DNA from 3 places in the Clostridium hominis genome. Region 2 is predicted to be linked to each of the others. Evidence: riboswitches for the same ligand, from Rfam matches in the RefSeq annotation. Region 2 holds a riboswitch; each other region holds the start of a gene.
The links. Region 2 has a riboswitch for S-adenosylmethionine ahead of H8S20_RS17870 (pyridoxal phosphate-dependent aminotransferase). Riboswitches for the same ligand answer to the same signal wherever they lie in the genome.

Region 1: it holds a riboswitch for S-adenosylmethionine, as region 2 does, so the genes downstream of both, metK (methionine adenosyltransferase) here and H8S20_RS17870 (pyridoxal phosphate-dependent aminotransferase) in region 2, are expected to answer to the same signal.
Region 3: it holds a riboswitch for S-adenosylmethionine, as region 2 does, so the genes downstream of both, H8S20_RS14505 (methionine ABC transporter ATP-binding protein) here and H8S20_RS17870 (pyridoxal phosphate-dependent aminotransferase) in region 2, are expected to answer to the same signal.

Annotation. Positions count from the first base shown of each region.
Region 1 is NZ_JACOOO010000035.1:30,033-40,916, forward strand. Features, by position in the region: gene recD2 (SF1B family DNA helicase RecD2) at 1-1,925, opposite strand, end outside; gene nagA (N-acetylglucosamine-6-phosphate deacetylase) at 2,034-3,173, shown strand; gene metK (methionine adenosyltransferase) at 3,216-4,391, opposite strand; SAM riboswitch class I at 4,487-4,661, opposite strand; tRNA gene H8S20_RS14875 (tRNA-Tyr) at 4,824-4,908, opposite strand; tRNA gene H8S20_RS14880 (tRNA-Thr) at 4,916-4,990, opposite strand; tRNA gene H8S20_RS14885 (tRNA-Val) at 4,996-5,071, opposite strand; tRNA gene H8S20_RS14890 (tRNA-Tyr) at 5,102-5,186, opposite strand; tRNA gene H8S20_RS14895 (tRNA-Thr) at 5,193-5,267, opposite strand; tRNA gene H8S20_RS14900 (tRNA-Tyr) at 5,288-5,372, opposite strand; gene H8S20_RS14905 (hypothetical protein) at 5,559-5,996, opposite strand; gene yyaC (spore protease YyaC) at 6,106-6,636, shown strand; gene H8S20_RS14915 (rod shape-determining protein) at 6,679-7,713, opposite strand; gene spoIIID (sporulation transcriptional regulator SpoIIID) at 7,805-8,056, opposite strand; gene H8S20_RS14925 (M23 family metallopeptidase) at 8,147-8,929, opposite strand; gene spoIID (stage II sporulation protein D) at 9,071-10,141, opposite strand; gene murA (UDP-N-acetylglucosamine 1-carboxyvinyltransferase) at 10,267-10,884, opposite strand, start outside.
Region 2 is NZ_JACOOO010000042.1:99,344-110,227, forward strand. Features, by position in the region: gene H8S20_RS17840 (sensor histidine kinase) at 1-1,423, shown strand, start outside; gene rbsK (ribokinase) at 1,642-2,568, shown strand; gene H8S20_RS17850 (alpha-hydroxy-acid oxidizing protein) at 2,769-3,785, shown strand; gene H8S20_RS17855 (pyruvate kinase) at 4,041-5,066, shown strand; gene H8S20_RS17860 (biosynthetic peptidoglycan transglycosylase) at 5,241-5,909, shown strand; gene yedF (sulfurtransferase-like selenium metabolism protein YedF) at 6,075-6,671, shown strand; SAM riboswitch class I at 6,839-7,071, shown strand; gene H8S20_RS17870 (pyridoxal phosphate-dependent aminotransferase) at 7,158-8,315, shown strand; gene H8S20_RS17875 (MetQ/NlpA family ABC transporter substrate-binding protein) at 8,412-9,254, shown strand; gene H8S20_RS17880 (methionine ABC transporter ATP-binding protein) at 9,287-10,315, shown strand; gene H8S20_RS17885 (methionine ABC transporter permease) at 10,317-10,884, shown strand, end outside.
Region 3 is NZ_JACOOO010000033.1:68,856-79,739, reverse strand. Features, by position in the region: gene H8S20_RS14540 (RNA polymerase sigma factor) at 1-296, shown strand, start outside; gene H8S20_RS14535 (DUF4179 domain-containing protein) at 299-1,639, shown strand; gene H8S20_RS14530 (DUF5685 family protein) at 1,775-2,677, shown strand; gene H8S20_RS14525 (J domain-containing protein) at 2,679-3,299, shown strand; gene H8S20_RS14520 (DUF2232 domain-containing protein) at 3,391-3,933, shown strand; gene H8S20_RS14515 (DegV family protein) at 4,020-4,868, shown strand; gene H8S20_RS14510 (DUF503 domain-containing protein) at 5,085-5,372, shown strand; SAM riboswitch class I at 5,464-5,696, shown strand; gene H8S20_RS14505 (methionine ABC transporter ATP-binding protein) at 5,911-6,873, shown strand; gene H8S20_RS14500 (methionine ABC transporter permease) at 6,887-7,522, shown strand; gene H8S20_RS14495 (MetQ/NlpA family ABC transporter substrate-binding protein) at 7,561-8,379, shown strand; gene H8S20_RS14490 (N-acetylmuramoyl-L-alanine amidase family protein) at 8,573-9,262, shown strand; gene H8S20_RS14485 (YkvA family protein) at 9,506-10,465, shown strand; gene H8S20_RS14480 (ribonuclease H1 domain-containing protein) at 10,486-10,884, shown strand, end outside.

The DNA.
Region 1 (10,884 bases), on a different contig from region 2:
TCATCATCAAATATTACTGTTAAAGTACTCTTATCTTCGTTTATAGACTCAATAAAGCCCATGTCACCGTTAAATACTCCAACACCTTCTTCATCACCAATACCACTAATTCTAGTCCATTTAAGAGAGTAGTTATTTTTTATTTGCATAACTTTATCTCCCTCTCTAAAAATCATTTCCCTAACATTCTTTTCTTTCTTATGATTTGATGGAGGATTAAGTATTTTTTGAAGCTCATTATTTAAATTCTCTACTCCTAATACACCTTTTCTTGTTGGCGATAAAATTTGTATATCCTTTACCTTATTCCATTTAGAATTAAAATTAGGTAATCTCCTATTTATTAAATCAATTATGGTTTTTAAAATATCATCTATATTTTCTCTTGAGTCAAAGAAAAAATCACCATCTTTTTTATTTAGGTATGGTAATTCACCACTATTAATTTTATGAGCATTAACAATGATCATACTTTCCTTACCCTGTCTAAATATTTCATTTAGTCTTACTACATTTATAAAATTACTATTTATCAAATCTCTCAAAACATTACCCGGACCTACTGAAGGTAGCTGGTCAACATCTCCAACTATTATCACTCTAGTTCCTAATCTAATAGCCTTTAAAAGACTATTCATAAGCATGATATCTATCATAGATGCCTCATCTATGATAATTACATCACCTTCTAAAGGTTCTCCTTCTCCCTTACCAAAAAATGAGTTTTCATCATCACTTACGCCCATTTCTAAAAGTCTATGAATAGTTTTTGCTTCTCTACCAGTAGATTCACTCATTCTCTTTGCTGCTCTTCCAGTTGGAGCTGCTAAAAGAACCTTCATGCCACTGTTTTCATATATCTCAATTATACACTTTATAATTGTTGTTTTCCCTGTTCCTGGTCCACCAGTTATTATTTCTATACCATTATTAAATGCACCTATAATAGCTTCTTTTTGAGCTTGCGCAAATTTTATATTATATCTTTTTTCAAAAGATTCTATTTCAAACAAAACATCAGTATTAATAGTCTGGAAGTTCTCTATGCTTAAAGTTATTATCTTATTAGTTACTCCTAACTCACAGTAATAATAAGGTAGAGTATACACTGCATCTATTTCCTTAATCTTTTCTACCTTTAACTTTCCTTCTAATACACTATTGTATATATTTTCTACTACAAGTTCTTCCTCAACCATAAGAACCTTCTTACATTCATCTATAAGCATATCCTGTGGCATATATGTATTTCCTAATGCTGAGAAATTATTAAGAACATATCTAATTCCGCTTTGTATTCTAAAAGGTGATATTATTTCAATCCCTAAACTTCTAGCAATTCTGTCTGCTGTTAAAAAACCTATTCCTGATATTTCATCATTTAATATGTATGGATTCTTTGAAACTATATCTATTGAATCTGGTCCAAACTTTTTATAAATTTTTAGACATTGATTTATAGTCATCCCATGTTTTTGGAAAAACATTATTATATCTTTTAAATCTTTACTCTCTAAGTAAGAATCATATATTATACTAAATTTCTTTTCACCTATACCATCAACTTCTTTTAATCTCTCAATATTGTTATCCAGAATCTCTAAAGTCTTATCCCCAAACTTATTTACTATTTTCTTTGCAGTTACCGGTCCAATACCATGAATTATACCAGTTGATAAATACCTTTCAATCTCTTTTGCCGATGACGGTAATAACTCATGATACTCCTCTACATTAAATTGTCGACCAAACTGCTTATGATTAATCCATGACCCCTTAAAATTTATCTGCTGTCCCTCTTTAATAAGAGGCATTATTCCAACAACAGTAATTAATTCTTTATTGGCTGTTACCTTACTTACTATATATCCCGTATCTTCACTTTTAAATATAATAGCCTCAACTAATCCTTCTAGCACTTCCATTTTATTGTTCACACCTTTAAATCTTATCTTCTATATTATATAATTATATCATATTATATAAATTTAACTCATATTGCTTTAAATTTGAGTTATGTAGGAGGTATTTTTATGTTAATTAAAAATTGTAAATTAATTTACCTAGACAAAATAGAAGAAGGTTCTGTTTTGATAGAAGATGGTAAAATTAAAGAAATAAATCCTAGTTCTATAGCTAATGATAACGTTATAGATGGTAAAGGATTATATTTAAGCCCTGGATTCATAGATGTTCATATACATGGAGCTGGTGGTGTTGATACTATGGATGGAACATACGATGTTATAAATACAATAGCTAAAACTATTGCTAAACATGGTACTACTTCATTTACTCCAACTACTATGACTGTAGATAAAAAAGACATAAGAAAGGCTATGTCTGCAATTAAAGAAGCTAAAATAAAAGGTACAGATGGAGCTAACGTTTTAGGAGCCCACCTAGAAGGTCCATTTATAAGCCCTAAAGCAATAGGTGCTCAAAACCCAAACTACTTAATAGATCCAACAATTGAAAACTTTAACGAAATGGTTGGTGAAGACGAAGATGCAGTAGTTTCTATAACAATGGCACCAGAAGTAGAAGGAGCTAAAGAACTAGCTACCTATCTTTCTGATAAAGGTATAGTTTGCTCAATGGGACATACTAAAGCTAATTATGAAGAAGCTATGGACGGTATAAAGTGTGGATTCTGCCACTCAACTCACCTTTTCAATGCTATGACTCCATTTACTCATAGAGAACCTGGTGTTGTAGGGGCAATATTTGATTCAGAAATAACTACTGAAACTATATCTGATGGTATTCATATTTCTTATCCATCATTAAGAACTGCTTATAAGCAAAAAGGAACTGATAAGGTACTTTTAGTTACTGATGCAATGATGGCATGCGGAATGCAAGATGGCATGTATTCTTTAGGTGGTCAAGATGTAGAAGTTAAAAATGGTGCTGCTAGATTATTAAGTGGTTCACTTGCTGGATCAGTTCTTACTTTGGATAAAGCTATTAGAAATGTTTATAACAACTCTAATTACCCACTTAACGAAATAGTTAAAATGGCTTCATATAACGGAGCTAAACATTGCAAAGTAGAAGATAGAAAAGGCTTAATAAAAGAAGGCTTTGATGCTGACCTAGTTATTTTTGATGAAGATATAAACGTAAAAATGACTATTGTTAACGGAAACGTGGTATATAACACACTTTAATAAAAAGGAACTCACAGCAATTCCTGTGAGTTCCTTTTTTTATTATAAGTATTTCTTTATATCTTCAACTTTATTTAATCTTTCCCATGGAAGATCTAAGTCATTTCTACCGAAGTGCCCATAAGCTGCTGTTTGCTTGTAAATAGGATTTCTTAACTCTAAATCTCTTATTATTGCACCTGGCCTTAAATCAAATGATTTTTCTACTATTTTCACTATTTCTTCTTCTGAAAGTTTTCCTGTTCCAAAAGTTTCAACTTCAATTGATACTGGTTTAGCAACTCCAATAGCATAAGCTAATTGAATTTCTAATTTATCTGCAACTCCAGCTGCTACTAAGTTTTTAGCTACCCATCTAGCTGCATATGCTGCTGATCTATCAACCTTTGTTGGATCTTTTCCTGAGAAAGCTCCTCCTCCATGTCTACCGTATCCACCGTAAGTATCAACTATTATTTTTCTACCAGTTAATCCACTATCCCCTTGTGGGCCACCAACAACAAATCTTCCTGTTGGATTTATATAATACTTAGTATTTTCGTCTAAAAGCTCTGCAGGAACTACTGCTTTAATTACGTGTTCCATTAAGTCTTCCCTTATTTGTTCTTGGCTAACTTCTGGTCCATGTTGAGTTGATATTACTATTGTATCTATTCTTATAACTTTGTTATCATCATATTCTACTGTTACTTGAGTTTTTCCATCTGGTCTCAAATATGGTAATGTGCCATTTTTTCTTACTTCACTAAGTCTTCTAGATAATCTATGAGCCATTGCTATTGGTAATGGCATAAACTCTTGTGTTTCATTTGTTGCAAAACCAAACATCATTCCTTGGTCTCCTGCACCAACTGCTTCAACTGCATCTTTATCACCAGCTTTTGATTCTAATGCTTCATCAACTCCCATAGCTATATCTGATGATTGCTCATCGATAGATGTTAATACAGCACATGTATCACAGTCGAACCCAAATTTAGCTCTATCATAACCTATTTCTCTTATAGTTTCTCTAACCACCTTAGGGATATCCACATAACATGATGTTGATATTTCTCCCATTACCATAACCATTCCTGTAGTTACAGCTGTTTCACAAGCTACTCTAGCCATAGGATCCTTAGCTAGTATACTATCTAATATTCCATCTGATATTTGGTCACAGATTTTATCTGGATGACCTTCTGTTACTGATTCTGATGTAAATAATCTTCTCATTATATATCTCCTCTCTTAATTAAGATGATATTAATTCTAAAGATAAAAAAGTCTCTTCTTAAGATAAAGAAGAGACGTAATATTCAACCATGTCTTTCTTATCTTGCAAAATTAATTGCAGGAATTGGCACCACGTATACAATTAATAATTAAAAGTTAAAAATTAATAATTAAGTTAATTTAATTATTATTTATTAACTATCAACTGCTAATTGGTAACAGGTTGCCGGGTTTCACAGGGCCCTCTCCCTCTACCTCTCTTGATAAGAACTAATATCAAATTTTATTTACTTTTTATTTACTGTAATATATATTAACAATTATTAAAACTAATGTCAATAAATTTAAATTCTAATATATTCTCAACTTTTTATAATACATATTACTTATTTTAAGTCAAAATAAAAAAGCATAGATAAACTATGCTTTTAATGGTGGGGGAGGACGGATTCGAACCATCGAAACGAAACGTAACAGATTTACAGTCTGCCCCCTTTGGCCACTCGGGAACTCCCCCATTTTAATGGAGCTGGTGATCGGAGTCGAACCAACAACCTGCTGATTACAAGTCAGCTGCTCTGCCATTGAGCCACACCAGCGTATTTGGTGGAAACAACAGGGATCGAACCTGTGACCCTCTGCTTGTAAGGCAGATGCTCTCCCAGCTGAGCTATGCTTCCACGTTATTATTTATTTTTCAAAAAATTAAATGGTGGGGGAGGACGGATTCGAACCATCGAAACGAAACGTAACAGATTTACAGTCTGCCCCCTTTGGCCACTCGGGAACTCCCCCATTTAATGGAGCTGGTGATCGGAGTCGAACCAACAACCTGCTGATTACAAGTCAGCTGCTCTGCCATTGAGCCACACCAGCATATTTAATTAAGTTATTAATGGTGGGGGAGGACGGATTCGAACCATCGAAACGAAACGTAACAGATTTACAGTCTGCCCCCTTTGGCCACTCGGGAACTCCCCCATATCGTATTAATAACTTTCATCATTTCGTGCATCACTGCCGAACTGACAATGACTAGTATATATTCATAGCAACAATATTTCAAGCCTCATAATAGCTCATTTTCCGATTTTATTTTTAATTTGCTCTATTTTCCTTCATTTTACTTAATATTAAGCACTTATATAACTTTAATAGCCATTATAACTACACTAAGTCAATATATTGATTTAATATACCTACAAGCCTATCATAATCCTCTTCTACCAAGCGTTTTTTAATATATTCCATAGCTTCCTTCTTTGAATCTATGCTACCATTATTCAAAATAGAATTAACTTTAGCACAATCAACAACTGAAAGTTTATCTAATATTCCTTCAACTACATTTCTCTCATCTAAAGTTAAACTGTTAATTATATTATCTAAATTTAAAGTTAAAACATCAGAACTATTTCCCTGTAATATTTGCTTATCTGTTGATAAAGAAGTTTCTTCCACATCCCCTTCTGTAATCTCAGTTGTCTCATCTTCCAAACTACTTATATCTTTATTTTTAATATTTGGTTCATATAAAACTACTATAAATATAGTTACTACTATAACTAAAAGTGACATAGTTCTCATTATTATCTTCCATTTCATTTAATATCACCACCTTATTAAAAATATTTTCCATTTTTTCTTTTTTTATACTTATTATATTCTTAGTTTTTCTCTCATATATATTATTATTGAGGGGTGGTGGGTATATTTGAAAAGAAAAGTTAACTATAAATCTAACTTATCTTATTATGAAATTGCAGAATTTATAAGAAAATATGTAACATCTGAAACTATTATAGTTTGCATTGGCACAGATAAATGTATTGGTGATTGTTTAGGTCCTTTAGTAGGTACTTTTTTAGAAGAGTCATCCTTCCCTGTTCCTGTATATGGAACACTAGAATCACCTATCCATGCCTTAAACATAGATAAAAAAATTGATGAAATAAAAAAACTTCATCCACAAGCTACGATTATCGGAATTGACGCTTGTTTAGGAGATACTAATTCTATTGGCGAAATACATGTAAGAGATTATCCTATTCATCCCGGTAAAGGTGTAGGAAAGTCATTGCCTGAAGTAGGTGTATCCTCAATAATAGGAATAGTTGACTCTAGTGACAATGCTGAATTCTTTACCTCTAGAGGTATTAGACTTAGTTTAGTATTCGAAATGGCACGAGTTATTTGTCATGGACTAAACCATGCATATTACCTTAATTCTTCATATAATAAATAGCACTATAAGAAATAACTTATAGTGCCATTTATATATTTATAATTAATCTATTAGACTTATCTCTTTTCCAAAAATATCTGAATCTATTTTATCTATAAAGTTTAAAACTTGACCTGTCCCTTCTGCAACAGCTTCAACAGAATTATGAGCTATTTCAACTGTAACTCCAGTGTTTTCTTCTATAAGCTTATTAAGTCCATCTAATAAAGCTCCTCCACCAGTCATCAATATTCCTTTTTCTATTATATCCGCAGCTAATTCAGGTGGTGTCTTCTCTAGTATACTCTTAACTCCATCAACTATTACAGATACAGGCTCTGACAAAGCTTCTCTTACTTCTTCAGTACTTATTTCAACTTCATCTGGTAAACCTGTTATTAAATTTCTACCTTTCATAGTAGTAAATAAATTTCTTGAATCTTTAAACGCAGATCCTACTTTTATCTTAACATCTTCTGCAGTTTTCTCACCAATCATTATTTTATGTTTATTTCTAACATACTTTATTATTGCTTCATCAAATTTATCTCCAGCGATTTTGATTGATTTCCTAACAACTACTCCTCCTAATGATATAACAGCTATATCAGTAGTTCCTCCACCAATATCTACTATCATTGTTCCATTAGGCTTGGTTATATCTAATCCAGCACCTATTGCAGCTGCTAGTGGTTCTTCGATTATATGAACTTTTTTAGCCCCTGAATTTCTAGCAGCATCCATTACGGCTCTTTTTTCTACTTCAGTAGCTTGAGATGGAACACAAACCATTACTCTTGGAGCTACTATTCTTCCCTTACCACAAGCCTTTTTAATAAATTCCTTTAACATTCTTTCAGTAACATCGTAATCAGAAATAACTCCATCTCTTAGCGGACGTACTGCAACTATATTTCCTGGAGTTCTTCCGATCATCTTTCTTGCTTCTTCACCTACTGCTAGTACCTTATTATTATTTTTATTTATGGCTACTACTGACGGTTCTTTTAATAATATACCTTTACCTTTTACATAAACAAGCACTGTAGCAGTCCCTAAGTCTATTCCAAGGTCGTTCCCACTTCTCCAAAACCACATTTTCTTCACTCCTACTAGATATATAATAATTCAAGATAATTCTTTTTTAGACAAATTATTCTTTAAAAATATTATATATGTAAAGGTATTATCATTCAATAGCTTTGTATTTTAATTTAGTAGCTTTTCCACCTCTAATATGTCTTTCTGCCTTATTTAATTCAAGTATATTTTGTGTCTGCTCTGCAATACTGGGATTAATTTTAGGCAATCTTTCTGTCATATCCTTATGAATAGTACTTTTACTTACTCCAAATACCTTAGCAGTTTTTCTTATAGTAGCTTTTGAATCAATAATATATTGAGCAACTTCTAGTACTCTTTCTTCAATGTAGTCTTTCAAAATGTAACCTCCTCAAAAAATAGATTTAATTAAAATATAATTCTTATTAGTAATCAGCCATTTGAAATTCAAATGGCTGATTTATTTTTCTTAGAAACTAAAGTAATCTGATGGATTTACTTGGTTTCCTTCAGAATCTTCAACTTGTAGATTTAATACATCTCCACATACTTCTGAAGTAAATATCATTGAACTATTTCCAACGATTCCAATTTGATCGCCTGCTGAAACTGTATCTCCAACAGCAACTGAAACTTCTCCATCTAAATTTGCATACTTAGTCTTTAATCCATTTGTGTGTTCTATAACTATAAAGTTTCCATCTTCTGTGCTCTTTGATACCTCAATTACCTTACCTTCTGCTGCAGCATTAACAGCTGTTCCTACAGAAGCACTTAAATCAATACCTCTTCTAGTTCTATCTACTGTTCCACTTTCACTATTTTGTAACCTAACCATTTCCTTATACTCTCTAGAAATCATACCTTCTAAAGGTAATTGGAAAACTACTTCTGTTACTGTATTAGAAACAGGAACATCTTCTGTGTTATCAGCTACTTCTGTATAGTCATCTACTTCTTCGTTGTTAGCAACTTCATCTAATTCATTTGATCCCTCTGCCACATTGTCACCATTTTCAACTCTATCTGCATTTGGCATTTCATTTCTTGAAGTTTCTGCAGAATCATTTGTTGAATCCTCAACATTTAGAGTAAATTCATTATTATGATCATTACTTTGCTTCAACTCATTATTTTTCTTAATAGTAAAGGCTGCTACAACTGCAACTATACATAAGCAAATTAGTAGAATAAAGTAAAAGCCCTCCCTTCTAAAAAAGTCTTTAACCTTATCTTTGTTGTTTAAATTCATATCAACACCTCCTTTTTGTAGTCTTGCCCCCCCTACAAATTTAATTCAATTTATACTCAATTTCCGTACTACAAATTTCATCAAAAAAAAACAAAAAGACTCTTGTTTTTCAACAAAAGTCTTTAAAAATACTCTATTTATTTATTCTCCAAATTTTAAATTTGTAATTTCAACTCCAGTATAGTAATGTTTAAGAATTTCTTCATAGCTCTTTCCTTCTTTACCCATTACATTAGCACCCCATTGACTCATTCCAACTCCATGCCCATACCCTTTACATTTAAATATTATATTTCCATCATTTATTTCATAAGTAAAATTACTTGAATTTAATCCATATAAAAATCTAAAATCCTGCCCCCTAATTGTTTCACCCGCGACTTGAATCTCTTTTACCCCACCTGCTTCACTTTTAGATGTAATGTTTATGCTACTTTCAATATTATCCTCATTTAATGACGAGTTTGGATACTTCTCTTCAAATTTATTAATAAACTCACTGATTGTCATAGGTACTTCACTCTCAAATTTAGGTGATATTTCTTCTCCAGAGCTCTCTACTGACCTTAAATACGGTATATCTGACCAATATAAATCAACTGAGTTTTCAGTTTTTCCTGAACTAGTTGAGAAAAACTGAGGATAAAGAACTAATTCATTTTGATAACTTAATACTTGACCTTTGGTTGATTCAACAGCCTCACTTATCTTATTCCAATTTTCATCTCTAACACTTTCATCCCATAACTCAAGTCTAACAGCTTTAGACGTATAAACTTGACAATGTGTAGAATCACATATATCTGCTCCATTAGCTTTTACACAGTTCTTAATTTTTTTACTAGCTAAATATGTTCTAGCAGCTACAGCTTGAGCTTTTAAAGCTTCCATCTCAAAGGATGCTGGCATCTCATTTGAAATTACACCACATATATATTCTTCTAATGGAACATCAACAATCTTATTTTGTGAAGTTATATATACACTTACTGTTTCATCACCACTTAAAGTTATATCCTTAATCTCTACTGTTGATGCTGTAGGTTCAGTTTGCTCTGTTTCTATATCTACTTCTGATAATTCATTCCCCTTGATTCCTTTTGATTTAATCAACATACTTGGTGTAATTATCATAAATAATACTATACAAATTGTAGTAAATAATATAAATTTAATTCCTTCATCTAAATCTAACTTATACCTTTTATTCATCCCTAACCTCCCACTATCTTTATCCATAAACTATATATATGTTTTAATCTGTAAAATAATTCTATAACATATAAAAAAATAAAGACATATCTAATCAGCATGTCTTTATTTTAAATATAACTATTTTATATTTTAATTCTATGAACATTAGCTCCTAAGCTATTAAATTTATCTTCAATTCTTGTATAACCTCTATCTATATGGTGAATTTCACTTATTATAGTCTCTCCATTTGCAACTAAACCTGCTAAAATCATAGCAGCGCCTGCTCTTAGATCTGTTGCTTTCACCTCACATCCTGTTAGTTGCTTAACACCTTCAACTATAGCTATTCTTCCATCTATCTTTATATTTGCTCCCATTCTAACCAGTTCACCAACATGCATAAATCTATTTTCAAATACAGTTTCTGTTATAATACTTACTCCATTAGTAAGTGACAGCAATGCCATCATCTGCGGTTGCATATCTGTAGGGAAACCTGGATATGGTAAAGTTTTAATATCTACTGGGAACCTATCTTCAGTGCCATCTACTAACATTTTTTCGCCATCTATTTTAAATTTCACTCCAACTTCGGTTAATTTTTCTATACAAGGCATTAAATGCTCTTCATTTACTCCATTTATAGTTATCTTACTCTTAGTTATTGCTGCTGCTACAATAAATGTTCCAGCCTCAATTCTATCGTATATAGGTGTAAATGATTCTGTTTCTTTTAATTCTTTAACTCCAGTTATAGT
Region 2 (10,884 bases):
TGTAGTATATAGCGTGGTTTCAGTAAAGTTATTTATTTCAGGACTAAAGGAAAAAGAGTATTTATATGTTGTTTTAAGTTCAAGTATATTTATGCTTGCCTTAAAAGCTATGTATGCAATATATGGAATAACAACACCATCATTTTACGTAAAACTAATGTCTGTTGCTATAACATATATATGTTTTTGTATTATAATTGTAGGAAGCTTTATAGAATTATATTTATATATTAGTAAAAATAAAGTGTTAAATAATAATTTAAGTGTCTTTTACAATTTAACAGATAATAATAAGCATACCTGTATGTTTATATGCACTGATGAAGGCAAAGTTTTATATACAAATAAAAAAGTAAGAGAGTTTTATTTTGGAACCTATGATGTACCTAATAATTATTTTGATGCTATATTAAAAACTAGAATGTATGAGAGTGGTAAAAGAGATGAGATACTTAAGGCATTAAATGAAACTGGAGTTTGGAGAGGAATTATAAAAATTGAAGAAGAAAATAAAACTATTGATTGTACAGCACAATTAATTAGTGAATTTAGAGATAGTAAAGAAATTGCTGTATCTTATATGGATATTTCAGAGGAAATAAAAACCGAGTTAGAGTTAGAAAAACTTAAAATTTATGATAAAGAAAAAAGTGAATTTATAGCAAATATGTCTCATGAGTTAAAAACTCCTTTAAATATTTTTTATTCAACTGTCCAATTATTAGATAAAGCGGCTGATAATGAATGTTCAAGTTTCAAATCAATTTATAAAAAGTATAATATGAGTTTACATACAAATTGCAAAAGAATGTTAAGACTAATAAATAATATAATGGATGTGTCTAAAATAGATATGGGCATTTTGGAAGCTAATTTTGGAAATTATGATATAGTGTTTTTGGTAGAAGAAGTTACGTTATCAGTTGTTAATTATGCTTTGTCAAAATCTATAAATGTGCAATTCGATACTAATATAGAAGAACATATAATTAAATGTGACCCTTCAATGATTGAAAGAGCAATACTTAACTTACTATCTAATGCGATAAAGTTTTCTGAAGAAAATAAAAATATATACGTTAATGTAGTGGTAGAAAGTAAAGTCGTTAAAATTGAAGTGATCGATGAAGGAATAGGGATAGATGATAATAGTAAGGAGTTTATATTTGATAGATTTGTTCAAGTCGATAAATCATTTAATCGTATGAATGAAGGTAGTGGGATTGGCCTTAGTATAGTTAAAGCCATGGTTAACCTTCATGGTGGACAAGTTTTGGTAGATAGTAAGGAGAATGAAGGTAGCATATTTACAATATTATTACCAAATAAGATTATACATAATTCCGAGATGAAATTATATGATAATGATACATATAATACTGAAGTAGAGTTGTCTGATATTTATGAAATATTGAATACATAAAAAATAATAAGTTTTGGAGCTATTACGTAAAAGTAACGGCTCCTTTATTTATATAAAATAGCTTCATCAAAAGTAGAAAATATTTTATGTACCATAAGTTTCTAAAGAGAATTAATATTAATTAAAATAGTATAAATAGTGGAATTATAAGCAATATTTATTTACAATAAATATATGAAGAAGAGTTTAGATTAACTAATGATATAAAGGAGAAAATTATGAATAAAGTTTGCATACTAGGAAGTATGAATATGGACTTAGTTATAGGGGTAAATAATACACCTAGAGTTGGTGAGACAATTTTAGCTAATTCTCTTGAAAAGATACCTGGAGGAAAAGGGGCAAATCAAGCAGTTGCCGCTAAAAGATGTGGAGCAGAAGTTTACATGATTTCAAAGATAGGAAATGATGAAAATGGTGTAATTCTTAAAGATAAGTTAATAGAAGATAATATAAATGTTGACTATGTATTTGAAGATGATGTCGAATCTACAGGTATGGCTTTCATAACTGTTAATAAAGAAGGGGATAATTCAATTATAGTTGTGTCAGGCTCAAATAAGAAACTTACAGAAAAAGAAATTAACATTGCAGAGGAAGCAATTAAAAAAAGTAATATAATAATAGCTCAACTTGAAACATCAGAGGAGATGACATTAAAAGCATTTGTAAAGGCTAAAGATTTTGGAAAGATAACTATATTAAATCCTGCCCCAGCTAAAAAGATAGATAAGGAACTTTTAAAATATATTGATATAATAATTCCAAATGAAACAGAAGCTGAGGTATTGACAGGAGTTAAGATTAATACAGTAGAAGATGCTCAAAAAGCATCAGAGGTATTTTTAGAGAGTGGAATAAAATATGCAATTATAACTTTAGGGGCTAAAGGGGCTGTAGTTATAGGTAAAGATTTCACAGAACTAGTTCCAGCTTTTAAGGTAGAGGCTATAGATACTACAGCAGCTGGAGATAGTTTTATTGGAGGATTTAGCTCTAAATTAGATATTAAAAATATAAGCAAGGAAACTTTAATAAATGCAGTAGTATTTGGAAATAAAGTTTCATCAATAGCTGTTCAAAGAAAAGGTGCACAACCATCTATTCCATACTTAGAAGAGGTTTTGAAATTTTATAAAGACTAAAATAAATGTTAATTATCATAGTTTTACATTAAAAACGCTATATATCAATGAAGTTGATGTATAGCATTTTTATTCCCTAATATTTAATGGATTAGTGTATATAAATAGTTTAGATAACTAATAACACTTTATGTTAATAACTTAATAGTATATAATTATATATTATTAATCAGTATAATATAAGGAAAAGGTGTGGAGTTATGAACTATAAAGAAGTATTAGCAAATGCAAGAACTTGTATAGGAGAGTATTGCAAAGCATGCAATGAATGTAATGGTAAGGTGTGTAAAAATCAAATGCCGGGACCAGGTGCTAAAGGCATTGGAGATACAGCCATAAGAAATTATGATAAGTGGAAAGAAATTCGTGTTAATATGGATACTTTAACAGAAAATAAAAAGATTGATACAACATTAGAAATATTTGGACAAACCTTTAAATATCCTTTTTTTGCAGGACCAGTAGGTGCAGTTAATTTACATTATGGTGATAAGTATAATGATATGACTTATAATAACATTTTAGTTTCAGCTTGTGCTAAAGAAGGAATCTTAGCTTTTACTGGAGATGGAGTAAATTCTGATGTAATGAAAGCTGCTACAGCGGCAATAAAAAATGTAGATGGTATGGGAATACCAACAGTGAAACCTTGGAATATAGATACTATAAAAGAGAAAATGGATTTAGTAAAAGACTCTAGAGCTATTGCTGTAGCTATGGATATTGATGCAGCAGGTCTTCCATTCTTAAAGAACATGAATCCTCCTGCAGGTGCAAAGTCAGTAGAAGAGCTTAAAGAGATAATAAAACTTTCATCTGTCCCATTTATAGTAAAGGGAATAATGACAGTAAAAGGTGCTTTAAAGGCTAAAGAAGCAGGAGCTTCCGCTATTGTTGTATCTAATCATGGAGGAAGAGTACTAGATGGATGTGCTGCTACTGCAGAAGTATTAGCTGATATAGTTGATGCAGTTGGTGATTCAATGAAAATATTTGTGGATGGCGGTATACGTTCAGGAGTAGATGTTTTTAAAGCTTTAGCTTTAGGTGCTGATGGAGTACTTATTTGTAGAACTTTTGTAACTGCTCTTTATGGTGGAGAAGAAGAAGGTGTTAAAACATATATAAACAAATTAGCAGCTGAACTTGAGGATACAATGTCAATGTGTGGAGCCTATTCTCTTGGGGATATTTCTAGAGATATGATTAGATTATAATAAAAATTAAATATTACTATTATAAAGCAAGGTGGACAAAGAATAAGTCCACCTTGCTTTATAATTCTAAATTAGATAGTAAGCATTATTTATTTGAAAATATAAAATTGTGATAATAAAAGTTACAAAAGTAGCATAGTATTTTATAGGGGAAAATATTATGATAACTGCATATGGTTACATAGTAAAACAAATGATTAAAAATAGGGCTCATAAGAAGATAAAAAGGTACTATAAATTTATATAGGAGGTATTATGGAACTAATTTGCTCAATTGGCCCTACTGTAAGAGATATAGAAGATATTAAAAGATTTGCACAAGCTGGTATGACAATACCACGTTTTAATTTTTCACATATTGATTATGAAAAGTTTGAAACCTTAATTAAGGAAATACATATTGAGTATCCTAATATGAAAATTTTACAAGACTTGCAAGGTAATAAACTTAGGATTTCTAAGCTTTTTACTGGTGAATATAAAGTAAATATAAAAGAAGAAGTAATATTTTGTCTTGAAAAAGATTTTAAGAAATTCTATGAAAAGAATAGATACAAAAATATAAGAATAATTCCCATAATGTATTATGGTTCGTTAGATGATTTTAAAAATGTTAAAGAATTATTTATGAAGGATGCTACTATGAAATTTAAAATAATAGAGAAAAACTCACTGTATATCAAAGCTGTGACAATTAAAGGTGGCATTTTAAGAGCAGAAAAAGGTGTTAATGCACCAGAATTAATTAGGGATAATTTGCATTTAACAGAGAAAGATAAATTTGATATTGAAATTGGAGTCAAGAATAATATAGATTATATATGTTTATCATATGTTACTAAAGCTGATGACATAATAGAATTAAAGAAATACATTAAAATTTTAGTTAGAGTCTATAATAGTAGAACCCCTAAAATATGGGCTAAAATAGAATGTAAAGAAGGTATAGAAAATTTTGAAGATATCTTAAAAGTAAGTGACGGAATAATGCTTGGAAGAGGGGATTTGAAGGCAGAGATTCCTATAGAAGAGATTCCTTATGAAGAAGGGAAAATTATAAATAGAATGAAAAAGAGCAAGAAAAAGCTAATTGTAGCTACATATATTTTAGAGTCTATGAGGCGTCAAGATACTCCTACTATTTCAGAAGCAAATGATATATATAAATATATTAAAAATAGTGTGGATGGTCTTATGTTATCAACGGAAGTTGCAGTTTCTAGAGAACCTATAACAGTAATAAAATGCTTAAATAGTTTCTATAATAAATACTGCAATTAAAATAATACATTTTCTAGCCAGATAAAAGTCAGATAATATCTGGCTTTTATATTTATAATTCATAATTTCCAATATGACAAAATTGTAATATAAATGTAATAGATATCGATATAGAATCTTAAGTATTTTATAGTATAGTATACTCATAAGAAAATATAAAAAAGGATGATATAAATGGTAAAAAGAACATCATTGAAATTTATAAAATTTACACTTGTATTCAGCTTAATTATTATTACAGCATTTATTGGTATCGGATGTGGTGTATACGAAAAAGTTACGCAAGATATGTCTATAGATGAAGAAATTAATGAAATAAAGTCAAGAGATAATTATGTACAAGCTTCTGAGATAGATAAAACTTTTTTAGAAGCAATAGTTGCAATAGAAGATCATAGATATTATAAACATGGGGCTGTAGATTTTATATCTATAGGTAGAGCTTTATTAACTAATTTGAAAGCAGGTAAAATTGTTGAAGGTGGTAGTACAATAACTCAACAATTAGCTAAAAATTTATTTTTAACCCCAGAGCAAACTATAAAAAGAAAAGTAGAAGAAATATTTTTATCTTATGATTTAGAGAAAAAATATACAAAAGATGAGATTTTAGAATTATATGTAAATGTGATTTATTATGGTGATGGATTTACAGGTATAAAAGAAGCTTGTAATGGATATTTTGGAAAAGAACCAAATGAAATTACATATGATGAAGCAACATTACTAGCGGGCTTACCCCAAGCACCAAGTATTTATGGTTTAAGCAATAATTATGAAAAAGCTGTAGATAGACAAGAGGAAGTAATTGATGCCCTTGAAAGTTTTGCAATTTCAAATTAATAAAAGGTTTTAAATTAATATAATAATTATAATGAATAAGTCTTATTAATCATAAGGCTTATTTTATTATGAAAATAACTTTATTAATTTAGATTATATTAAAAAGGTGATATAATTAAAATATGGTAAATAAAATTAATATAGTATAAAGTAATGGAGGAAAGTATGAAAAAAGTTATAGATGCGAAAGGAAAAGCTTGCCCTATGCCTGTTATAATGGCAAAGAAAGAAATAGATTTAGGAACTAAGTTTTTTTCAGTTCAAGTAGACAATGGTATAGCTGTAGAGAACTTAAAAAAACTTGCCAACAGTCAAGGATTTGAAACTAAAATTGAAGAAAATGAAGGAATTTACACAGTACATTTTTCTAATGGTTGTGAAGAATGTCAAGAAGTTTTAAATAAAATACAAGGGAAAAAGCCTTTAGGTGATTGGTGTATTTTTATTGGCAAAGATATTATAGGAGCTGGTGCAGAAGAGCTTGGAAAGTCTTTAATGAAAATGTTTTTCTATACATTATCTGAAGATGAGGACTTACCTAAAGCTATTTTGTTTATGAATGATGGGGTAAAGGTACCAACATTAAACGAGCAGGCTATTGAGCATTTAAATGCTTTAGTTGCAAAAGGTGTTAATGTATTAGTTTGTGGAGCATGTTTAAATTATTATCATCTTGAAGGAGAACTTAAAGTTGGAACTGTAAGCAATATGTATGATATTGTCGGAGTTATGAAATCCACTTCTAAAGTTATCACATTATAGAGAATTAACTATATATTATTAACTAAATAAAATAATAGTGCTTTATTTAGAATTCCAAAAGCAAAGTGAAAAGTATTTGGAAAAAATTATTAAAATATATTGACAATGTAAAAATTTTGATTTAATATTAATTCAATAAATAAAGGAATTACAACTAAATATTGTTAATCTTATCAAGAGCGGTGGAGGGACTGGCCCTATGAAACCCGGCAACCTGTTACTAGTTAATAGTTAGTAGAGAAAAGTTAAGAGTTATGGATAAAACTCATAAGATAGTTTTATGCATTTCAAGTTAAGAAATTTCAAGAAAATTTCAGTAGCAACTCTTAATTCTTAATTCTTAATTTTTAACTGTATACGTGGTGCTAATTCCTGTAGCTTTTTAGCTAGTAGATAAGAGGGTGAATTATGTAGTGTTTATTAGCGCTAGAGATTTATTCTCTAGTGCTTTATTTTTTTATTTAAAAGTAAAGAGGGGGCAAAAAAATGGCAGAACTAAGTAATAGATTAGATTGGTTCTCTGAATCAACGATAAGAAAAATGACAAGAATAGCAGATCAATATGGAGCAATAAATCTATCACAAGGATTTCCAGACTTTGATCCGCCAAAAGATATCTTAAATAGTTTAAAAGAGGTAGCTGAAAAAGGACCTCATCAATATGAGATAACTTGGGGCTCAAAAATATTTAGAGAAAAGCTAGCAGAAAAACAAAAAAAGTTCATGAGGATAGAAATTAATCCAGAAGAAAATATAGTTGTTACATGTGGAAGTACAGAAGCTATGATGGTTTCAATGATGGCGGTATGCAATCCTGGAGATAAAGTCATTGTATTTTCACCATTTTATGAAAACTATGTTGCAGATACAATTCTCTCAGGGGCAGAGCCTGTATATGTAGCATTAAAACCACCTAGTTTTGGATTTGATAAAGAAGAATTAAGAAGAGCATTTGAGCAAAATCCTAAAGCTTTAATACTATGTAATCCATCAAATCCTGTAGGAAAGGTTTTTACGAGAGATGAATTGTTATATATTGCAAGTTTAGCCGAAGAGTTTGATACCTTTGTAATTACTGATGAGGTTTATGAACATATAGTATTTCCTCCTAATGAGCATATATACTTTGCTTCATTACCTGGAATGTTTGATAGAACTATATCATGTAGCTCATTATCTAAAACCTATTCTATTACCGGATGGAGATTAGGATATGTACTAGGTAATAAAAAAATAATAGATAACTGTAAAAAGGTTCATGACTTTTTAACAGTTGGGGCTGCGGCTCCATTACAAAAGGCAGTAATACCTGGATTAGAGTTTGGTGATGATTACTATGAAGATTTAATAAATAAGTATGATAAGAAAAGAGATTTATTTTTAAATGGATTAGACAAAATAGGGCTTAAATATTTCAAGCCAGAAGGTGCTTATTATGTGTTAGTAGATATAAGCGAGTTTGGTGCGAAAGATGATATAAGCTTTTGTGAGTATCTTACAAGGGATATTGGAGTAGCAGCAGTTCCAGGCTCAAGTTTCTTTAAAGAAGATGTAAATAACTATATAAGGTTACATTTTGCAAAGAAAGATGAAACATTAAAAGAAGCATTAAAGAGACTTGAAAGATTAAAAGTATCAAAATAAATTCTAACTTTATAAAAATAAATAGATAAGATTTAGAACCAAAATCGAAATAGTAAATATAAAAAAATATTAATATAAAAACTTGGGGGTATAAAAATGAAAAGAAATAAAAGATTAGTAGCAATAACACTTGCAGCAACTTTATCACTAGGAGTAGTAGGATGTGCTAGTAAAGGAGGAGAATCTCTAGAAACAGATACTAAAAATATTACTGTTGGGGTATGTCCTGGACCTTACGGAGATATGGTTAAAGAATGTATAGCTCCTTATTTAGAGGCAAATGGGTATGAGGTTGAAGTAAAGGAGTTTAGTGATTATATTCAACCAGATAAAGCTTTAAATAATAGAGAGATTGATACAAACTTAATGCAACATACTGTTTACTTAGAAAAATTTAGTGCAGATAACAATCTAGATATATCAGCTGTTATTTCAGTTCCAACAGCAGGAATGGGTATATTCTCAAATAATCTTAACTCTTTAAGTGAATTAGGCGAAGGTGGTAAGGTTGCTATACCAAATGATCCATCAAATTTAGCAAGAGCATTAACCTTATTGGAAACTCAAGGATTAATAAAAATAGATTCTAATGTTGATGATACTAAAGCTACAAAAAATGATATTACTGAAAACAGCAAGAATTTAGAGTTTTTAGAAGTTGAAGCAGCACAATTAGCAAGAAGTATAAGCAGTGCAGATATTGCTTTAGTACCTGGAAATTATGCTATAGCGTCTGGATTGGATTTTGCAGAAGCTTTAGCTATTGAAGAATTATCAGAAGAATATAAAAATGTAGTTGCAGTAAGAACTGAAGATTTAGATAAAGACTTAGGGAAGGATTTAAAAGAAGCTGTGGAATCAGAAGAATTTAGAAATGCTATTGAAAGTGGAAAATATAAGGATTTTAACAAACCAGAGTGGTATGTTAATGCTAATTAATAGTTATAAATTAAAGGAATGGTGGTGAAAAAGTGATTAAATTAGAAAATATATCTGTAACTTTTAATGATGGTAAAAATAAATTAGATGCAGTAAAGAATGTAACTCTTACAATAAATAGAGGTGAAGTATTTGGAATTGTTGGTTTGAGTGGTGCAGGTAAAAGTACATTAGTTAGAGTAATTAATTTACTACAAAAGCCATCTGAAGGAAGAGTAATAATACAAGATAAAGATATTACAAAGTTAAATAGCAAGGAGCTAAGAAGCCTTAGATTAAAAGTAGGGATGATATTTCAACACTTTAATTTAATAAGTGGAAAAACAATTTATGAAAATATTGAATTTGTACTTAAAGCTAATAATTATCCTAAAAATAAAATGAAAGAAAGAATAGAGTATTTGTTAGATTTAGTGAACTTAAGTGATAAGAAAGATGTTTATCCTGCTAATTTAAGTGGTGGTCAAAAGCAAAGAGTAGGTATTGCAAGAGCTATTGCAAATGATCCAGAAATATTGCTTTGTGATGAAGCTACATCAGCTTTAGATTTAGAAAATACAGAAGAAATACTAACTTTATTAAAAGATATTAAAGAGAAATTAGGAATAACTATAGTATTTATTACTCATGAAATTGAAGTAGCAAAGAAGTTATTTAATAGAGTTGCAGTAATGAGTAGTGGAGAAGTCGTAGAAGTTAACGATGTATACTCTATATTCTCTAAGCCACAACATGAAGTTACGAAATCTTTAGTCAGTAAAAATTCTAATCTTAGATTGCCTGAAGTAGTAAGACGAGATTTAGTAAAAGGTAGATTATATAAAGTTAATTATATTGGGCAGACAAGTTTAAAGCCTATTATATCTGAGGCAGCTAAAAAGTTTAACACTCAGATAAATATTATTCATGGAAAGATAGACTATATTGATGGAAAGCCATTAGGTAGTTTGCTTATAGATATTATTGGGGATGATCAAGAAATTGAAAATACAAGAGCATATATTGAAAAAAATGCTGATGTAAATGAAGAAGAGGTAAATTCATTAGAGGCGGTGATTTAATATGACAGATACTTTAGAGATTCTTAGAAATGAATTAGGAAATGCAGTAATGGATTCTTCTAAGATGATTTTTATAGCTATGATAATATCAATAATAGTTGGTGGAGTTTTAGGGCTTATCTTATACTTAACCTCTAATAAGATGTTTTTTGAAAATAAATCTATAAACTCAATATCAGGATTTATTATAAATGTAATAAGATCAATTCCTTTTGTAATTTTACTAGTAGTACTAACACCATTAACAGAAATGATTGTAGGTACTAATATTGGGCCTGAAGCAGCTACAGTTCCTTTAACAGTAGCATCTATAGCTTTTTTTAGCAGGGTCGCTGAAGGAGCCTTTAGTGAAATCGATAATGGAGTGATAGAAGCAGCAATAGCGTCAGGAGCAGGATTTTGGCTTATATTCTCTGATGTATTAGTAATAGAAGCGCTGCCTAGTTTAATTAGAGGTGTAACTATAACTTTAGTAAGCTTAGTTGGATATTCTGCAATGGCTGGAATCGTTGGTGGAGGGGGAATCGGTGATTTAGCTATTAGATATGGATATTATAGATATGAAACTG
Region 3 (10,884 bases), on a different contig from region 2:
GGATGAGCAGAATTATCGTAAATACTGCTTTGGATTTTCTAAGAAAGAGTTCAAAAGAAACTGTTATAGATAAAGAAAGCATAATAGTTGATAAAGTAGCCACAACTGCAGATGAAAATTTAAGTTATGCTATTGATGCATTAGATCCAGGACTTAAGACGATTATAATTTTGAAGTATTTTCATGGATATACAATAAATGAAGTGGCTGATATATTAGAAATTTCAGTTTCTACAGTGAAAAATAGAATGCATAAGGCGTTAAGTTTACTTAGAGTAGATATAAAGGAGGTTTAGTTATGGGTAAAAAATATTTTGAAGATGAAAAATTAGAATATGAAAATATAGATATACCAGAAGAGTTAGATTTTATGATTAATAAGACACTAAAAGAAGGACGAGCAAAAAGAAAAAGAAGAATGATATATAAATGCACCAGTGGGATAGTGGCATCCTTTTTAACATTTGTATTATTAGTTAACATCTTTCCAAAAGTAGCTTATGCAGCTAGCCTTATACCTGGGCTTGATAAACTTGTAGAACTAATAACTTTTGATAAAGGTTTTACTAATGCAGTAGATAAAGGATTAACTAAAGAAATGAGTTATATAGAAGAGAAAGATGGAGTTAAGTTAATAGTTAATGGATTAGCTGGAGATTATAAAAGGTTATGGATAAGCTATGATTTAATAGGCTCAGACAACTATATAGTTGAGGCAAAATTTATTAATAAAAATACAGGAGAAGAAATACCTAGTATGATTAGTTTTAGTGGTTATAATGGGGAAGAAACTGAAAGTGCGTATTTAGAAATAGGATTTACTGAATATATTGAAGAGTTTGATTTAGAATTAAAGGTAGGAAAGAAAGAATTCAAAAATTCTGAAGCGAAAGTAGGGGAAGTTTTATCTGAAAATGAATATGAAAGTAGCTTTTTTGAAAGAGAAAATATTGATTATATAACAACTTTTAATGTTCCAATAAAATTAGAAAAAGAGATATTTGGAAATGTACTAAAAGAGATTGAAATATCTGATAATATAATAGAAACAGAAGCTGGAGATATTGTAATAGATAAGATAGAAACATCTAAAACTAGAATTGTTATGAAGTTTAATTTAGAAAGTGAAATATATGATTTTATGAGTTTTAAAAATCCAACATTAGTAGATAATAAAGGGAATAAATATGTAAGTTCCTCTTCTTTTATATCAGGTGATGATCTTGGAAATAAGTATTTAGAGTTTGAAGGGGAATTAGATGATGGGATTAAAACATTAAAATTCACTTGTGATGGTGTATATTATGCAAATAAAAATGATAGAAATATTAAGGTTAATTTAGAAAGAGAATATATTGAAAAGAATAATTACAATATTGAATTTATTTCGTATAGAAATAATATTCTAATCTTAAAAGCTAAGGATATCGAAGGATTAACTTTCGAAGGCGTATTTGATGAAGCTGGAGAATTAATAATTTCATCAGATGGAACCTCTCTTACTAGTGACAATGGTGAAAATTATGAGCTTAAATCATATATTAAGATTGAAAATGATAATTTAGATGAAATAGAGCTGAAGATATTTTGGATACTCAAAGATTTAACAAATCCAGTAGATAGCTATCTAATTAAATAATTTTAGAAATAGGTTATGCAATAAACTTATGCATAACCTATTTTTGTGAATTTTACCTGATAAAAGTATAAATTTTATTTGATGGATTAACATAATAAGTTATAATACTAATATAAATATTTAGGGAGTGATTTTTTGTTTGGATATGTAACTCCACTTAAACCAGAGATGAAAATAAGGGAGTATGAAACTTTTAGAGCATATTACTGCGGTGTATGCATGCACATTAAGGATAACTTTGGGAATGTACCAAGAATGACTTTGAATTATGATATGACTTTTTTAGCAATACTTCTAGATGCCCTTCATAGTGAAGGCCCGAAATTTGAGATGAAAAGATGTATAGCACATCCACATAATAAAAAGCCTATGGCTATAAAGGGAGAAGCACTTTCTTATGCTGCAGCTATGAATGTTAGTTTAATTTATTATAAGCTAATAGATGATATAAATGATGATAAAAGTTTAAAGAGTAAAATGGGAGCAATGGTACTATCTCCATATAAAAAGAAATTTAATAGAAATGTTACAAAGGTAAATGATATAATAGAAGAAAATTTAAATAAATTATCTTTATTAGAAAAAGAGAAAAATTTCAACTCTATAGATGAAATATGTGATCCTTTTAGCTTAATAGTGGCGAATATATTAGAGCTTTATCCAGAAGAAATAGATAATGATTCTGAGGTGTTAAGAAGTAATCTATATAACTTAGGATATGCTATAGGAAAATGGATTTATGTAATAGATGCTTTAGATGATTTAGAAGAAGATATTAATAATAATAAGTTTAATCCTATAAATTACTTATATAATAAAGAAAATAAAAGTTATAAGGAATTTATTGAAGAAATAAAACCAAGAATAGAATTCACAATATTAAATTGTGGTTATAACTGTAAAGAAGCTTTAGATATGTTGCCATTAAAAAGAAATAAAGAAATATTAGAAAATATAATTAGTCTTGGTATGATGGATAAGTATACTAGGATAGTTCAAAATTGTAATTGTAAAAGTAGTAAGAAAAGAGGTATTTAAAATGAATCCATATGAGGTACTAGGGGTAAAGCAAGGTGCATCCCAAGAAGAAATTAAAGCTGCTTACAGAAAGTTAGTTAAGCAATATCATCCTGATCAATATGGAGATAATCCACTTAAGGATTTAGCACAAGAAAAATTAACAGAAGTAAATAAAGCTTATGATATGTTAAAAAATGGTGGAGGAAACTCTGGAGGTACTTATAGTTCCAACTATAGTAGTAATTCAAACTCAAGTTATAATAGCGGATATAGCAATAATGTAGCTGGCTACGCTGAAATAAGAAGACTTATTCAAATGAGAAATAATATAGAAGCAGAAAGAAGATTAAATGCTATGTCAAATAGAGATGCTGAATGGCATTTCTTATATGGAGCAGTTCAATTAAATAAAGGATGGTTTGATTCAGCCCTTAGCAATATTGAGAGAGCATGTCAAATGGATCCTAATAATTTTGAATATAGACAAAGTTTAAATCAGTTGAAGATGAGAGCAGGAGGATATGCTAATCCATATAGAACTGCTCAAGGTGGAGTTGATGCATGTACTTGTTGCAATAATCTTATATGTGCAGATTGTTGTTGTGAGATGATGGGCGGAGACTTAATAGGTTGTTGTTAATTAGCAAAGTAAGTTTCTTACTTAGAATTTAAATAAGTGAATTAAAGTAGGTAAGGAAAAAATATTTTTAGTTAATGAAAGGAGGTATTAAATGAAATCTAAAGAAATAACATTAGGTGGGATAATGGTTGCATTAACAAGTATTATTCTATATTCAACTTCATTAATACCTATAAATACACTAACTATATTAACTATAGCATCAGCAATAATACCAATATGTATTATAAGAAGTGATATTAAAACTGCTATTTTTGTATATATAGCATCAGCTTTAATAGCCTTATTTATTGTACCAATCAATATAAGTATACTTTATGCTGTTTTTTTTGGAATATATGGTATTATTAAGTTTTTCTCAGAAAGAAGTAGGAGTAAGTTAGAAGTATTATATAAAATAGGCTTTTTTAATATAGCATTTATAATAGGATTTATTCTTTTTCAAAATGTATTGGGGATAAATGTGATAAAAGGTGTTGAAGAAATTCTTTCGAGATTTATAAGCAGTGATACAAAGATGATTACTTTTGTTTTATTTTTAATAATAGCAAACTTAGTGTTCTTAGTATTTGATTATGCATTAACACTTATAATAAGTTTTTATATGGATAGAATTCACAAAAAAAGCAGATAAGAATAGGAATTGTAAAAAAATTAATATGGTTAATTCAAATTTTGTATGATATATTTATGATATCGTTTTAACTAGGGGGAAGTAATTTGCAAAAGATAGCAGTAATAACTGATAGTGGATGTGACTTAAGTCAGGAGACTATTAAAGAGAATAACATACAAGTACTACCATTTAGAATAATCTATAGTGATAGAGAATACTTAGATAAAGTGACAATAAGCGAAGAACAAGTATATGAAGATTTATCTAATGGAATTATACCAACCACTTCGCTACCAGATTTACAATACACTGAGAATATTATCCGGAAATTAAAAGACGAAGGATATACTCATGTTGTAGTAGTTAGTGTATCAAGCAACTTATCAGGAACTTTTAATAGTATACAGCTTCTTTGTGAAGAGCATCCAGAGTTAATGTATTATTTTTTTGATACAAAAACTTTAGGTTTCCCAGTTGGCGCTATTGCTTTAGAAGTATCTAAGCTTATAAAAGAAAAGGCGTCTTTTGAAGAAATAATAGACAAGCTGCCTAATATAAAGAAAAGTATAAGTGGATATGTTACCTTTAATACATTAGAATTTTTGAAAAAAGGCGGAAGGATAGGTAGAGTAGCAGGAACTGTTGGAGAGATGCTGCATTTAAAACCGATTATATCATCAGATGATGAAGGACATCTTTATCCTTTTTGCAAAGTAAGAGGTAGAAAAAAATCTATATCAAAGCTAAAGGAGATACTTAATTCTTATTTAGAAGGTGGAAAATGTAGAGTTTGGGTATTAAATGGGGCAGCATTAGAAGAAGCGAGAGCTTTTTTTGAAGAAATTAAAAATAAACATAATATTAGTGAAATTTCCTTTGAAACTATAGGTTCAGCTATGGGAGTACATACTGGTCCAGGAGCAATTGGATTATGCATAAAAAAAGAATATTAATACATATGATATTTTAAAAGTCATATTAATTATACATAGATAAAAAGCGGGAAACTAAAAACTTCTCGCTTTTTTAATTTTATCTGTTAGGGTTGAGGATATACTGTTAGAAAAGAATACACTATAAAATTTAGAATATTAATTAGAGAAAAGGTTATATGCATATTTCAAAAGGGAAAACTGAAGGTAGTAGAAAAATAATTATGAGGTGATAATTTGAAGGTTTTAGTGTTGAAAATTAAGTTGAGAGCATCTTGGGTACATTCATTAAAGGAGAAGAGAATGATACTTTTAAGTATAAGTAAGAGATTAAGAAATAAATACAATGTATCAGTGGGAGAAATTGGAGAACAAGATACCCATAAAATTATAGAAATTGGAATATCACAAGTAGCAAGCTCTAAGGATGTGCTACATGCATCAAAGGAAGATATAATCACGTTTATAGAAGAAAATTGCGAAGCGGAAATAATAGATATCGAAGAAGAAATTATAGAGTTTTAAAAAATATTATTAAAATTTATAGAAAAATATTGACATAAAGGAAAATAAAGTATATATTTATAACATCAACTAAATTAAAACTTAATATTTTTTCTTATCAAGAGTGGTGGAGGGACTGGCCCTGTGAAACCCAGCAACCTGTTACTAGTTAATAGTTAATAGAGAAAAGTTAAGAGTTATTGATGAAACTTGTAAGAGAGTTTTATACAATTTAAGCTAAGAAATTTCTAGGAAATTTCAGCATTAACTCTTAGTTTTTAACTCTTAATTCTTAACTGTATTCGTGGTGCTAATTCCAGCAGCTTTAGAGCTGATAGATGAGAGGGTAAATTAATAGTGATTTGTTTCGCACTTGAGTTTATTCTCAAGTGCTTTTTTTTATTTTTTAGAAGACTATATTTATTTAAATCTGTGATTTAGTAAAAGGAGTTTCATAAGTGAAAATCTAAATTTTTAATTTGGATACTTGAAGTTACACAGAGTATACTCATTCGACCATAAGAGAAGGAGTTTGATTATAAAAAAGGGGTGAAAATTAATGATAAAAATAAGGGATATAGAAAAAAGTTTTGGAGAAGTAAAAGTTCTTAAGGGAATAACTTTAAGTATTAATGAAGGTGAAATTTATGGTCTTATAGGTCATAGTGGAGCTGGAAAATCTACTTTGTTAAGATGCATAAACGGATTAGAAGATTATAATGAAGGTTCAGTAATTGTAATGGGGAGAGAGGTTAAATGTCTTAAAGAGAAGGAAAAACGAGAGTTTAGAAAAGATTTAGGAATGATATTTCAAGGCTTTAACCTTCTTAAGAGAAAAACAGTATTTGAAAATATTTCATTACCTTTAGAAGTTTGGGGATATAAAAAGGATTTTATAAAAAATAGAGTGGACGAGCTACTAGAACTTGTTGGACTTACGGACAAAGCTAAGAATAAGCCGAATGAGTTAAGTGGTGGGCAAAAGCAAAGGGTTGCAATAGCAAGAGCATTAGCTTTAGAACCTAAGATTCTTTTATGTGATGAAGCAACATCAGCATTAGATCCTAAAACTACTAAAGATATCTTATCTCTTTTAAGTGATATTAATAAGAAATTAGGTATTACCATCGTGGTTGTTACACATCAAATGGAGGTTATTAAGCAAATATGTCAAAAGGTAGCTCTGATTGATGGTGGGGTATTAGTGGCTGAAGGTAAATCAGAGGAAATATTCTTAAGACCAGGAGTTTCATTAAAGAAGTTCTTAGGAGATGAGGATGATGATACATTATCTCATGAAGGTGTAAATATAAAATTATTCTTTCCAAGTAAATCTTCAGAAAATGCGCTTATAACAAAGATGGCAAGAGAACTTAATATAGATTTCTCAATAGTTGGAGGGAAACTTGAAAAGTTTAGAGATGAAGTATTGGGAACATTAACTATAAATATTGATAATAAAGATAGAGAAGCTGTTATGAGTTATTTATCAAATAAAGATATTATATTGGAGGTGCTATAGTATGGATGCGAAAATGATAAATATAATAATAAAAGAATTAGGAGCCACAGTATATATGGTGTTTTTCTCAACATTATTTGCAACTATTCTAGGATTTGTTTTTGGAATAATAGCAACTGTTACTTCACCAAGTGGATTAAAGCCTAACAGAATAGTGTATAAAATTCTTGATGCTATAATTAATGTGCTAAGAAGCTTTCCTTTTATTATTTTAATAGTTTTTATAATACCGTTGACAAGAGCTATAGTAGGGAAGTCTATAGGTAATACAGCTGCGATAGTTCCTTTAACGATAGCAGCAGCACCGTTTGTAGCAAGAATAATTGAATCTTCATTAAAGGAAGTAGATCCAGGAGTAATTGAGGCAGCTAAATCTTTTGGAGCATCAGATGGTCAAATTATATTTAAAGTAATGCTTAAGGAGGCTGTTCCAAGTATTATTTCAGGGCTAACGCTAACAATTATTAGCGTTATTGGATATTCAGCAATGGCTGGAAGTGTTGGAGCAGGTGGACTTGGAAAGGTTGCAATAACATACGGATATCAGGGATTCCGAACAGACTATATGGTAACAACAGTAATTATTTTGATAATAATAGTTCAAAGCTTGCAAAGCTTAGGAAATTATTTATATAAAAAATTAAATTAGAAATAAGTAAAACTAAAAAAATAAGGGGGCAATTAAATATGAAAAGAAAATCAATTTTATCATTAGTATTAACAGGGGCATTAGCAGTATCACTTATAGGTTGTGGGGGAAGCAATTCATCATCAAGTGATGATAAAACTATAAGGATTGGAGTATCTCCAGTTCCGCATAAAGAGATTGTTGAACAAGCTGTAGAAGAGCTAGAAGGAAAAGGGTATACAGTTGAAATAGTTGAATTTGATGACTATGTATTACCTAATACATCTGTTGAAGAAGGAGATCTTGATGCAAATTATTTTCAACATATTGCATATTTAAATACATTTAATGAAGAAAAAGGAACACATCTTACTTATACTGCAGAAATTCATTTAGAGCCAATGGGGGTGTTTTCTAATAAATATAAGTCTGTAGAAGAGATTGAAGACGGTGCAACAGTAGCTGTTCCAGATGATTCTAGTAATGAAACAAGAGCTTTGAAAGTTCTAGAAGCTGCAGGCCTTATAGAGTTAGCAGAGGGAGATATATTAAAGATTACTGATATAACATCTAATCCTAAGAATTTACAATTTAGTGAGCTAACAGCAGCAAGTTTACCAAGAGTGTTAGAAGAAGTAGATATAGCTGTAATAAATGGAAACTATGCTTTAGAAGCAGGATTAGATGTAAATGGAAATGCATTTTATGCAGAAGATAAGGATAAGGATGCATTAAAGGAAAGAAGAAATGTATTAGCTGTTAAAGAAGGTACTGAGGATACTCAAAAAATAAAAGATTTGACAGAAGCACTTACTTCTGATAAAGTAAGAGATTTTATAAATGAAAAATATAAAGGTGCAGTTGTTCCAGTATTTTAATCAAGGAATAATTAATAGTTAGAAATAAAAATTACATTTAAAACTTAAGAAGAAGTTTTAAGAATATTATTTGAAGCCGGCAGTTTTGCTGGCTTTATTCATTTATTATTAATTTAACTATTAATTAATCACAAAGGCATCTTAGAGTTAATATATTAAATATATAGCATTGTTTCAAAGGAGATATGACAACATGGCTGTTTGGATTTTAGATGCAAGTCATGGTGGAAATGACACAGGTATTATTGGAAGAACGCTTGGTAGAAAAGAATCAGATATAGTATTAGAAGCAGTATTAGAAGCTAAAAAACACTTAGAGAGAAATGGCGAAAAAGTAATACTGACTAGGGAAGATGATACTTATTTATCCTTAGAAGAACGTTTAAGCATAGCTGATAAAAATAATGGAAGGTTTTTTGTAAGTTTTCATATGAATTCTCATATAGATACAAGTACAAAAGGAGTTCAGGTGTTTTATAGTAAAGATAACTATGATAATAAGAGGCTAGCAAAGCTTATAAGTGAAGAAATACTATGTGATTTAGGAACAGATGAAAAAGGAGTGTTGAAAGATGAGAGCAAAAAATATGATAACGTTTCTATTATGTCAGTTATAGTTTATGGAGAGTACTTAAGTAATGCTGAGGTAGAGGAGAAATTTGATAGCAAAAGTTATGGGCGTATGGTGGCAAAAGCATGTTTGGCAATTGTAGATAAGGTGTTATTACTTACTCCAGTTACTGAGCCAAAAGAGACACAGCAAAGAGCTTGGAGAGTATGTATTGGATATTATAAAGATTACAATGAAGCTATTGATGTAATGGTAGATATGCACAAAAGAGGGTTTAAGAGAGCGCATGTAGTACCTTATAATGGAAAGTGATTCTTGTTATATAAATAGAATGAGATATGAAAATTAATACAAAAAGGTCTTTAGAAGATTAGAAAATATTTTCTAGGCTAAAGACCTTTTTTATTTTTTTAGGGAGTTACATTTTTAAACTTATGTACAACTTTATCAAAGAATAAAGACAAGCTTTAAAAATAGAAGTAAATGAAGTATACTTTAAAGTAAGATTTTAATTGTTTGAAAAATAGATTGAATTTAGGGGAGAGGGCTAAAATAATGAATATAACAAATGTAGCTGTTGGATTAACAGGAGAAGACCTTTTAAGCATATTAAATGATTTCGTATCAGTTGAAGGATTAACTGTAAATAGTATAGAAATATCTGATTGTATACTTATAAAAGGTAATTTTAAAAAAGGATTATCTATTGATTTTGAATGCGGATTAAGAGTTAATTCAGCAGATAATGATATGATTCAAGGGGAAATATGCAAATTTAAGGTGTTAAATATAGGAATAGCATCATTCTTTAGAAAAATAGCATTAAAGTATGTATTAAAGTCTTTTGCTGATAAAGGAATAACTTATAATGAAGGTAAGGTTAATATTCAATATAAATATATATTAAAGGATGTTCCTTATATAGATTTTGCGATAAATGACTTAAGATTATTAGATGATAAGTTAGTTGTTGGAGTTAATAATGTTTCTATTTCCTTAGGGGGAGAGCTTAAAAAGGAAGTTAAGCTATTCAAGGAAGAGGAAAATGAAGAGGAATTAAGAGAAGCTGAGGAAAGAGGTAAGACTGAAGATATATATACAGTTGGAAGAGAAAAATTATCAGAAAAGCTTCCTGAAAAAGTTAAGAAGTATTCTGATTATATTTTTGTAATACCTGATATAGCAGCTTTATTAACAAGATTGTTAAAGGATAATAGAGTATCACTTAAGACGAAGTTAATAATATCTGGATCTATAGCTTATATAGTTGTACCTACAGATATAATTCCAGATAAGATACCGTTTATAGGTAAAATAGATGAATTAGCAGTTGCATTTTTTGCTTTAAATAGAATTGTAAAAGATGTTCCCTTGCATATAATTTTAGAAAATTGGCAAGGTAAAAATGATATAATATTAGTAATAAAAAATTTAATAGAATATATAACAAACTTTACAGCAGCTCAAAATGTTGAAACTTTATATGAGTTTGTTGAAGAAGTTTTATCTGTTTAGTAATGAAAGGAAGATAAAGTTTGAAATATTACGCGGTTTATAGAGGAAAATCAGGAGCGCCTAAAATTTTTAATTCTTGGGATGAATGTAAAAAGGAAGTTATAGGGTTTAAAGGTGCTATCTACAAAAGTTTTACTTCAGAAAAAGAAGCTATAGATTTTATTGCATTGAATGCAGAAGTAAAATCTGTAAGCACAGTTAAAAAAGATGAGAATTGCAATGAAGGATTATGTATATATGTAGATGGAAGCTTTATGATAGAAAAAGGAAATTATTCATTTGGACTAGTTGCAGTAGAGGATGGAGAGGTTATACACAAAGATAATGGTAAAGGCTTTGATGAGGAGGCTATTGCACTTAGAAATGTTTCGGGAGAAGTACTTGGAGCACAAAAAGCTGTAGAATTTGCTTTAGATAAA